Allochromatium vinosum DSM 180: one gene and its partner. The protein of the gene in region 2 interacts with the protein of the main gene of each other region in a pairwise test. Links are inferred from orthologs where the notes say so. Each region holds a gene or a part of one and is shown on either strand. Other genes may lie near its edges.

The links. The genes of interacting proteins can lie anywhere in the genome.
Region 1: the proteins of selB (region 2) and serC interact in binary tests that used the Escherichia coli proteins (3 or more experiments, as listed by UniProt). The link is inferred for Allochromatium vinosum DSM 180 from one-to-one orthologs.

Annotation. Positions count from the first base shown.
Region 1 is NC_013851.1:2,279,298-2,282,249, forward strand. What follows is about bases 40-2,952. They hold serC (3-phosphoserine/phosphohydroxythreonine transaminase), read right to left. Parts: upstream 2,081-2,952; coding sequence 998-2,080; downstream 40-997. Other genes in these bases: ALVIN_RS09865 (META domain-containing protein), read left to right, coding at 40-888; gyrA (DNA gyrase subunit A), read right to left, coding at 2,153-2,952. Outside these bases: more of ALVIN_RS09865, read left to right, coding at 4-39. UniProt on the Escherichia coli protein: Catalyzes the reversible conversion of 3-phosphohydroxypyruvate to phosphoserine and of 3-hydroxy-2-oxo-4-phosphonooxybutanoate to phosphohydroxythreonine. Is involved in both pyridoxine and serine biosynthesis.
Region 2 is NC_013851.1:1,603,285-1,610,207, reverse strand. What follows is about bases 1,199-4,197. They hold selB (selenocysteine-specific translation elongation factor), read left to right. Parts: upstream 1,199-1,733; coding sequence 1,734-3,662; downstream 3,663-4,197. Other genes in these bases: selA (L-seryl-tRNA(Sec) selenium transferase), read left to right, coding at 1,199-1,740. In the rest of the region: ALVIN_RS06870 (DUF808 domain-containing protein), read left to right, coding at 1-330; more of selA, read left to right, coding at 331-1,198; ALVIN_RS06850 (PDC sensor domain-containing protein), read right to left, coding at 4,974-5,933; molecular chaperone DnaJ, read right to left, coding at 5,963-6,923. UniProt on the Escherichia coli protein: Translation factor necessary for the incorporation of selenocysteine into proteins. It probably replaces EF-Tu for the insertion of selenocysteine directed by the UGA codon. SelB binds GTP and GDP.

The sequences.
Region 1 (2,952 bases), 670 kb from region 2 along the record:
ACCATGCCCGATCTCTTGCGCACGATCACTGGATGTGGACTGCTGTTGGTGCTGTCGGGACCGCTTCAGGCCCAGGCACAGACGTCCGAACCCGCGCCACCCGCTCCGATCGCGGAGGAACCGGGCCCGGAGCCGATTCCAGTGCCGGTTCCATTCGAGGGACTCGACTGGCGCCTGACGGCCTATCGAAGCGACTCCGGTGTGAACAACGTCGCGCCCCGCTCGCGCCCGACAGAGTTTCGGTTCGAGGATGGCCGGTTCTCGGGCAGTACCGGCTGTAACCGGGTTCAGGGCGACTATAGGGTTGAAGGCACCGATTTTCGCTTTGGCGAGGGCCTGGCGGCGACCCGCATGGCCTGCCCCGAACCGCTGATGAAGCAGGAAGCGGCGATCTTCAAGGCGCTCCAAAGTGTGACGCGCTACCGTTATGTCCCGGATCGTCTGGAGCTGACCGATGATCGGGACGATACCGTGCTGAGCTTCACCCGGATCGGCGCGGCGACGAGTGCAGCGGACACCACGGCAAACACGCTGGAAGGCTACACCTGGGTGGCCGAAGCCCTAGTCGACGCTCAGGGGATACTGGCCAACCCGATCCGGGGCACCACGATCGACCTGAGCTTCGACCCGCGCGGACGAATCAGCGGCTCGGACGGCTGCAATCGTTATCTGAGCGGCTTTACGCACTCCAAGGCGTCACTGTCGTTCGGCCCGATCGCGACCACGCGCATGGCCTGCGCCGCCACCGATGGTCGCGCAGAGCAGGCACGCTCCTATGCTGATCTGCTTGGACAGGTGAATACTTATCGGATCGAGGACGGGCGTCTGTTCCTGCTCGACGCCGATGGCGAAATCCTGGCACGCCTGCGGGCCGTGCGCGCCGATTGATCGGAGGCGCATCCCCGTCTTTCGGCTCGACGGCTGAAAGCAATACGTCAGACATTGAAGTCGAACCGATGCGGCACGCCAAAAGCGCGCCGCATCTTGCATCGGCCTATCAGCCGTTGCGACGCTCGAACTCCTGCATGAAGGCCACCAGCGCATCCACCCCCGCCTCGGGCATGGCGTTGTAGATGCTCGCGCGCATCCCGCCGACCGAGCGATGCCCCTTGAGCGTGGTCAGCCCAGCGGCTTTAGCCTCCTTGAGGAAGACCTCGTCCAGCTCGGCGTTGGCCAGGGTGAAGGGCACGTTCATCCAGGAGCGATCCGTCGGCGCAACCGGGTTGGCATAGAAGCTCGACGCATCGATGACGTCATAGAGCTTCCTGGCCTTGCGTGCATTGACATCGGCCATCGCCGCCAGACCGCCCATGTCCTTCAGCCACTTGAACACCAGACCCGCCAGATACCAGGCATAGGTCGGCGGGGTGTTGTACATGGAGTCGTTGTCGGCGTGGATCTTGTAGTCGAGCATGGTCGGCGTGCCGTTGATCGGCTGGCCGATCAGATCCTCGCGCACGATGACGATGGTCAGGCCCGCCGGACCGATGTTCTTCTGCGCACCGGCATAGATCAGCCCGAACTTGGACACATCAATGGGACGCGACAGGATGGTCGAGGACATGTCGGCGACCAGCGGCTTGTCGCCGGTCTCGGGCACATAGGGGAACTCGACGCCCTCGATGGTCTCGTTCGGCGTGTAGTGGACATAGGCCGCATCGGCGCTCAGATTCAGCTCGTCCTGGGCCGGCGCGCGGGTGAACTTGCTCGACTCAGTCGTCGCGGCGACGTTCACGGTGCCATAGTGACGCGCCTCGGCGATCGCCTTCTTCGACCAGGAGCCGGTGTTGATGTAGTCCGCGCCCTCGGCCCCGCGCAGCAGGTTCATGGGGATCATGGCGAACTGGAGCGAGGCGCCGCCCTGCAGAAACAGCACCTTGTAATTGGCCGGAATCGCGAGCAGCTCACGCAAATCGGCCTCGGCCTCGGCGGCGATGGACATGAACTCCTTGCCGCGATGGCTCATCTCGGCCACGCACATGCCGCTGCCGCGCCAATCGAGCATCTCGTCGCGGGCCTGGGCCAGGACCGCCTCGGGCAGCATCGCGGGACCGGCACTGAAGTTATAGACGCGAGCCATTCTGACATTCCCCATGGGTTGAGTGTTCTGCGGTGGACATCCCGTAGGATGCGGTGAGCGGTTCGATCGAGGCTAGGCGTCGTCCGCCACGGACGCCTCGCTGTCCTCGGCGGCCTCCTCGCCCGTTTCCTTGTCGCCCTCCAGGGCGGCGATGCGTTCGACGAAGACCAGTCGCTGGCCCTCGCCGAGATTGATCAGTTTGACGCCCTTGGTATTGCGTCCGACCACCGGGATCTGATCGACCGAGGTGCGGATCAGAGTGCCGTCGTCGGCGATCAGCATGATCTCGTCGCCCGGATGGACCAGGATCGCGCCGACCTGAGCGCCGTTACGCTCAGCGGTGTCGATGGCGATCACGCCCTGGGTGCCACGCCCCTTGGTCGGAAACTGATCGACGTCGGTGCGCTTGCCATAGCCGTTCTCGGTGACGCTGAGCACGGTGCCGCCGTCCTCGGGCGCGACCAGGGCGATCACCCGCTGTCCCTCCTGGAGCATCACGCCGCGCACACCATGCGCTGCGCGTCCCATCGAGCGGACATGGCTCTCGGAGAAGCGCACCGCCTTGCCCGCCGAGGTGAAGAGCATCAGATCCTGCTCGCCGCCGGTGATGGTCGCGCCGACCAGCAGCTCGTCTTCACGCAGGTCGATGGCGATGATGCCGCGCGAGAGCGGACGCGAGAAGTCCTTGAGCGGGGTCTTCTTGACCGTGCCGGCGCTGGTGGCCATGAACACGAAGGAGCCGTCCTCGTAGTCGCGTACCGGCAGCAGGGTGGTGATGCGCTCGCCAGCTTCCAGCGGCAGCAGATTGACCATGGGTCGCCCGCGCGCGCCGCGTCCGGCCTGCGGCAACTCGTAGACCTTGAGCCAGTAGA
Region 2 (6,923 bases):
AGCCGCCGCCCCGGCACGGATTGGCGGGCGGTCGCGGTGCGCGCCTTCGGTGGCGTCCTGCTGCGCGCCGCGCCCTGGCTGATGAAGGCGCTGGCCGTCGCCGGAACCATCGCCATGTTCCTGGTCGGCGGCGGCATCATCGTCCATGGTCTGCCCGTCCTGCATCACGCGATCGAACATCTCGGCGCATCGCTCGGCGCAGTCGCTGCGATCGGTCCCCTGCTCGGCGCGCTGACGCCCCTGGTCGTGAATGCGCTGGTCGGTCTGGCGGCGGGCGCGGCCGTGCTGGCGGCCTGGACCTGGACCCGTGCACGTCTGGAACAGCGCTGAATGAACCCGCTCGCCACGCTGCCCGCCGTCAGCCGTCTGCTGTCCGAGCCGGAGATCCTCGCGCTCAGTGAACGGCACGGTCTGGCCGTGATCACCCGCCTCATCCGCGAGACCCTGGCCGAAGCCCGAGCGGCGGCACGCGACGGTGCGCCCGTCCCGGAGACGGCCCGTCTGATCGAACAGATCGATGCGCGGGCCTCGGCACTGGCTCGCCCCCGACTGCGCCCGGTCTTCAACCTGACCGGCACGGTGCTGCACACCAACCTCGGGCGCGCGCCCCTGCCCGAGGAAGCGATCGAGGCACTGGTGACGGCCGCGCGCCAGCCCTGCGCGCTCGAATATGCGCTCGAAGACGGTCGGCGCGGCGATCGTGACGCTCTGGTCGAGGAACTGTTGTGCGAACTCACGGGCGCGGAGGCGGCGACCGTGGTCAACAACAATGCCGCCGCCGTCTTCCTGCTGCTCAATACCCTGGCGCCGAAGAAGCAGGTCATCGTCTCGCGCGGCGAGCTGATCGAGATCGGCGGCGCCTTCCGCATCCCCGACATCATGACGCGCGCCGGAGCCAGGCTGGTCGAGGTCGGCACCACCAACCGCACCCATCTCAAGGACTTCAGCACGGCCATCGGTCCGCGCACGGCGATGCTGATGAAGGTCCATGCCAGCAATTATGCGATCCAGGGGTTCACCAAGGCGGTGCCGGAACGCGAACTCGCCGGGCTGGCTCATGCCCATGACCTGCCCTTCGTCGTCGACCTGGGTTCGGGAACCCTGGTCGACCTGGAACGCTGGGGGCTGCCGCACGAGCCGACGCCGCGCGAATCTCTCGCCGCCGGTGCGGATCTGGTGAGCTTCTCGGGCGACAAGCTGCTCGGCGGACCGCAGGCCGGACTGCTGGTCGGACGGCGCGATCTGATCGCGGCGATCAAGGCCAATCCGCTCAAGCGCGCCCTGCGCGTCGGCAAGATCACCCTGGCCGCGCTCGAAGCCGTGCTGCGGCTCTATCGCGATCCGGACCGGCTCGCCGAGCGTCTGACGACCCTGCGCTATCTGACCCGCCCGACCGCCGAGATCCAGGCCGTCGCCGAGCGACTGTTCCCGACCCTGCACGCCGCGCTGGCGCCGCTGGATCTGAGTCTGGAGATCGTCCCGCTCCGGTCGCAGATCGGCTCCGGTTCGCTGCCGGTCGATCGGCTGCCTTCGGCCGGTTTCGCCATTCGCGCGCCCGACAGGAAGACCGGACGGCTGCATCGGCTCGAAGCGGCCTGGCGCGCGCTGCCGCGCCCGGTCATCGGGCGTATCGAGGACGACGCGCTCCGGCTCGATCTGCGTTGTCTGGCGCCCGAGGACGAGGCCGAATTCGCCGCTCAGCTGGCCGGCACCGACTGGCTGGAGGCCGTCCCATGCTGATCGGCACGGCCGGACACATCGACCACGGCAAGACCACGCTGGTCAAGGCGCTGACCGGCGTGGACGCGGACCGACTGCCGCAGGAGAAGGCGCGCGGCATCACGCTCGATCTGGGCTATGCCTATACGCCGCTGGCCGACGGCTCGGTGCTCGGGTTCGTCGATGTACCGGGGCACGAGAAGCTCGTCCACAACATGCTGGCGGGGGCCACCGCCATCGATTTCGTGCTGCTGGTCATCGCCGCCGATGACGGTCCCATGCCCCAGACGCGCGAGCATCTGGAACTGCTCGATCTGCTCGGGTTGAGCCGGGGCGCCGTGGCCCTGACCAAGATCGACGTCGCCGCGCCCGAGCGGCTCGACGCGGCCCGGCACGCGGTGCACGAGCTGCTGGCGGGCACGGCACTAGCCACGTGTCCGCTGTTTCCGGTATCCGGGCGCACGGGGGACGGCGTGGACGCCCTGCGCGATCATCTGGAACGTGAGGCGACCGCCTTCGTGCCTCCGGCCGCGGGCGGGCGTTTTCGGCTGGCCATCGACCGCGCCTTCTCACTGTCCGGTGTCGGCACCGTGGTCACGGGTACGGCCCATGCCGGAACCGTCGCGGTCGGTGAGACGCTGATGCTCGCCCCGCCGGGACTGAAGGCGCGCGTGCGCGGTCTGCACGTCCAGGATCGGCCCGCCGAGCGCGGTCAGGCCGGCGAACGCTGCGCCCTGGCGCTCAAGGGCGAGTTCGAGAAATCGGACATCCGGCGCGGCCAGTGGCTGGTCGAGCCGAGTCTGGTGCTAGCGCTGAACCGCGTGCAGGGCGAAGTGCGCGTGCCGGCGAGTCAGCCGGCTCTGAGACACATGCAGAGCGTGCATGTCCATCTGGGCACCGAGGACATCGTCGGGCGCGTGGCGCTGCTCGACACGCGGGAGGTCGCGCCGGGCGAACGGGCGTTGGTCGAGCTGCTGCTGGAACGCGAGACTCTGGCTCTGCGCGGCGATCGCTTCATCCTGCGCGATGCCGGCGCTCAGCGCACGGTCGCCGGCGGGCGGGTACTCGACATTTTTCCGCCCACCCGTCACAAACGCACGCCCGAGCGGCTGGCCTTGCTCGATCGCTTGCGTGATGACGATCCGGTCGTGGCGCTGGAATATCTGGCCGACCAGTCGACGACCGGTGTCGATCTGGAGCGTTTCGCCCTGAGCTGGAATCTGGATCGGGACGCGGCGGAAGCGCTGTGGCAGCGCGTCGGGTTGCGGGTGATTCGCGAGGGCGAGACGGTGATCGGCCTCAGATCGGCGGCCTGGGCGGGACTGCGGGCGCGGTTGCTCGACGTTCTGGAACAGGAGCACGCGCGCGCGCCCGACATGATCGGGGTCGAGCCCGAGCGGCTGCGTCGCCTGACTTCGGTCAGGCTGGCGCGTCCGGTCTTTGCGGCGCTACGCGCCGAACTGCTGGCTTCGGGCGCGATCGCGCAGACCCGCACCTGGCTGCATCGGCCGAGTCATCGCGCCAGCGTCAGCGACAGTGACCGTGCGTGTTTCGCGGCGTGGCGGCCGTTGCTGGACGCAAAGCCCTACAATCCGCCGCGCGTGCGCGATGTGGCCAAGGCGACAGGCACGCCTGAGCATGAGGTGCGTCGGCTGTTCAAGCGGCTCGCCCGCGCTGGTGAACTCTATCCCGTGGCGCACGACCACTATTTCACCGCTGGAGCCGTCGCCGAGCTGGCCGGGATCGTGCGTCAGCTCAATGTCGAACAGGGGGCGGCGCGTGCTGCGCCTTTCCGTGACATCCTGTTCAGCGATGGGGACGGCGGGCGCAAGGTCGCCATTGCCATCCTCGAATTCTTCGACCGGATTGGCTACACTCGCCGCGTGCGGGACGATCACGTCCTGCGCCACGACAGCGCCCTGCACGACTTGACGGCGCGCTGACTCAGCCTCTGGAAGAGATCGTTCCCCGGTGGGGCGCCCGGTCTTCAAAACCGGGAGGGGCGGCCAAGCGGTCCCTGGTAGGTTCGACTCCTGCTCTCTTCCGCCAATCCGTCGCTCAATCCCCACGCACCCAGACACGCGGCGATGCGGACGATACCAGACGACCGATGATCGTCGCTGGGACGCCCGCCGTTTGCAGGGCCGCCAGCGCGTCTTCCGCCTGCTCGGGCGCGAAGGTGATCAGCAGCCCGCCCGAGGTCTGGGGATCGGTCAACAGCAGACGCTGCCATTCCTCCAGCGCAGGATCGAACTCCAGCCGTTCAGAATACGCGCGCAGGTTGGTCCTGGCTCCGCCCGGAAAGAGTCCCTGTCGGGCCAGCTCGAACGCCTCGTCGAGCACCGGCACCGCATCGAACCGGAGTTCGGCACCGACGCCGGCACCCGTGACCATTTCCAGCAGATGCCCCAGCAGCCCGAAGCCGGTGATATCAGTCGCCGCGCGCGCGCCCTGCTCGACCATGATCTCGGCGGCACGGGCATTGGCCGTCAGCATCAGCTCGGTGACGCGCCGCAGGCCCTCGGCGCCGAGGCGCTCGTTCTTGATCGCCGTGGTCAGGACTCCGATGCCCAGCGGCTTGGTGAGGACCAGCACATCGCCGGCCTGTCCCGCTCCCTTGCGCAGGATTCGATCCGGATGGATGACGCCGGTCACGGCCAGCCCGAACAGCGGCTCGGGATTCTTGACCGTATGCCCGCCGAGTACGGGCACACCGACGCTGGCCGCGCCCGCGACCAGTCCGCGCAGCACCTCGGCCAGCACGTCGAGCGGCAGGCGCGTATCCGGAAATCCGGCCACCGAGAGCGCCGAGACCGGGCGCGCGCCCATGGCATAGATGTCGGAGAGACTGTTGATGGCCGCGATGCGCCCATAGTCGAAGGGATCGTCGACCACGGGCGTGAAAGCATCCACCGTCGTCACCAGCGCCAGATCCTCGCGCACACGCATGACCCCGCAATCGTCAGGCGTTTCGAGCCCGACGAGCACGTCCGGATGGGGGACGATCGGCAATCCGCGCAGAACCTGCGACAGCTCGGCTGGGCCGAGTTTTGCCGCTCAGCCCGCGCAGGTAGCGAGTTGTGTCAGTCGAATGCGGGTGGATGGATCGAGCATGGCGTGGATCTCTGGAACCGGTCGGCAACAGGTTGAAGTTCTGGGAACGACGGCTAAGGTAGCGCACCGCCCCCCGAAAACCAACCGCTCCGGCTCTTCGCGGCTACAGTGCGCCTGTCGCGGAGTCGGCGCAATCAGGCTCAGGCGCAGGCCTCACCCGTGCCGAGCCAGAAGCCCAGACTCTTGCGAAGGAACTCGTGCCAGGGCATGTAGTGCGAGCCGTCACAGGAAAAATTCAGCCCGACCATGCCGTTGAAGATGTTGAGCGAGCCGGAGCGCAGATAGATGGTCTCGTCCATGAAGCGCAGTTCGCGGAAGGTGTGGAAGACATCGGCGATCCGCGATTCGGGGATCGACGCATCGCTCGGGTAGTCGCGCCGGGGATAGGCCAGACAGATGCCCGGATCGGCCAGATCCTCGTAGTCGAGTAGCCGGTAGCGATAGGGATCGTCCAGCGTCCAGAGCGTGGCGCGCGAGCTGGAGAAGTGCAGCTTGCCGTGGAAGACGCCGTGCGCGGTCATCAGCTCGACCAGGAGCGCCAGCACCTCGTCGATGCGCGCGTCCATCAGGCTCTCGACGCGCTGCTGGCTGAAGAGCCCTCCCCGGATGGCCGGGTCGCCCTTGAGCTGCACCCAGTCGCCGGAGGGCTGATAGAGTTCGCGCGTCAGCGGCAGCTCGCGCAGGTCGAAGTCGGCACCGAGGAAGCCGAGCCAGTTGCCCGACTCGTCCTCGATACGCTGGATCGCGGTCAGTGAGGGGCGGCGCGCGTTGCGGCTGATGTAGACCGGCGAGAGCGAGAAACGCTCGCCGGCCAGCGCCTCGGCCAGATAGGGCCGGTCGCTTCGGTCGCGACCCATATGCTCGGGCAACAGCCCCTGGGGCGAGGCGTTGGCCGTGATCTGGTGTGCGCTCCGGTCGAGCACATAGAGATACTTGCAGGACGGCAGGTTCGGCAGTGCCTCGACCAGGAGCCGCTCCAGGGACGCGCGCTCGGGCCAGCCGTCACGGGCCTGGAGCGCCAGCCGTTCCAGCAGACCGGCCAGCCGCCCGCGCAACAGCAGACGTTGACGGGCGACGGCCGTTTGCAGTGCTTCACTCATGACGTCACCCGCCTGATCCTGGAACGCTTCTAGAGTCCCATCTTCTCGAAGAAGCTCTTGACCCCGTCGAGCCAGGAGTGCGATTGCGGATTGTGCCGCGATCCGCCTTCCTGAACGCTGGCCTCGAACTCGCGCAGCAGCTCCTTCTGGCGGTCGGTGAGATCCACGGGCGTTTCGATCAGCACCCGGCAGATGAGATCCCCGACTACACCGCCGCGCACGGGTTTGACGCCCTTGTTGCGCACCCGGAACATCTTGCCGGTCTGGGTGCCGGGCGGGATCTTGAGCATCACCTTGCCGTCGAGCGTCGGCACTTCCAGCTCGCCGCCGAGCGCCGCCGTGACGAAGCTGATCGGCACCTGACAGTAGAGATTGGCGTCCTCGCGGGTGAAGATCGGATGCTCCATGACCTGAATCTGGACATAGAGATCGCCCGGAGGCCCGCCCTGCTCCCCACGTTCGCCCTCGCCTGCCAGCCGGATGCGGTCGCCGGTGTCGACGCCCGCCGGTACCTTGACCGACAGCGTCTTCTCTTCCTGGATGCGCCCGCGTCCGCGACAGTGCGAACAGGGTTCCTCGATCACCGCACCCGTGCCCCGACACTCGGGACAGGTCTGCTGGATCGAGAAGAAACCCTGCTGCATCCGTACCTGACCATGTCCGCCACAGGTCGGACAGGTCTTGGGCTTGGTGCCGGGCTTGGCGCCGCTACCGTTGCAGAACTGGCAGTCGACCCAGGTCGGCAGCCGGATCTTGACCTCTTTGCCGGCGACTGCCTCTTCCAGCGTCAGCGACAGGTCATAGCGCAGATCGACCCCGCGCTGTGAACGCCGACCACCGGCGCGTCCACCGCCGCCGAAGATGTCGCCGAAGACGTCGCCGAAGATATCCGAGAAGGAACCGGCACCGGCGAAGTCGCCCGGACCGCCGCCGCCGAAACCGCCGAAGCCGGGGCCGGCGCCATCGACGCCGGCATGGCCGAACTGATCG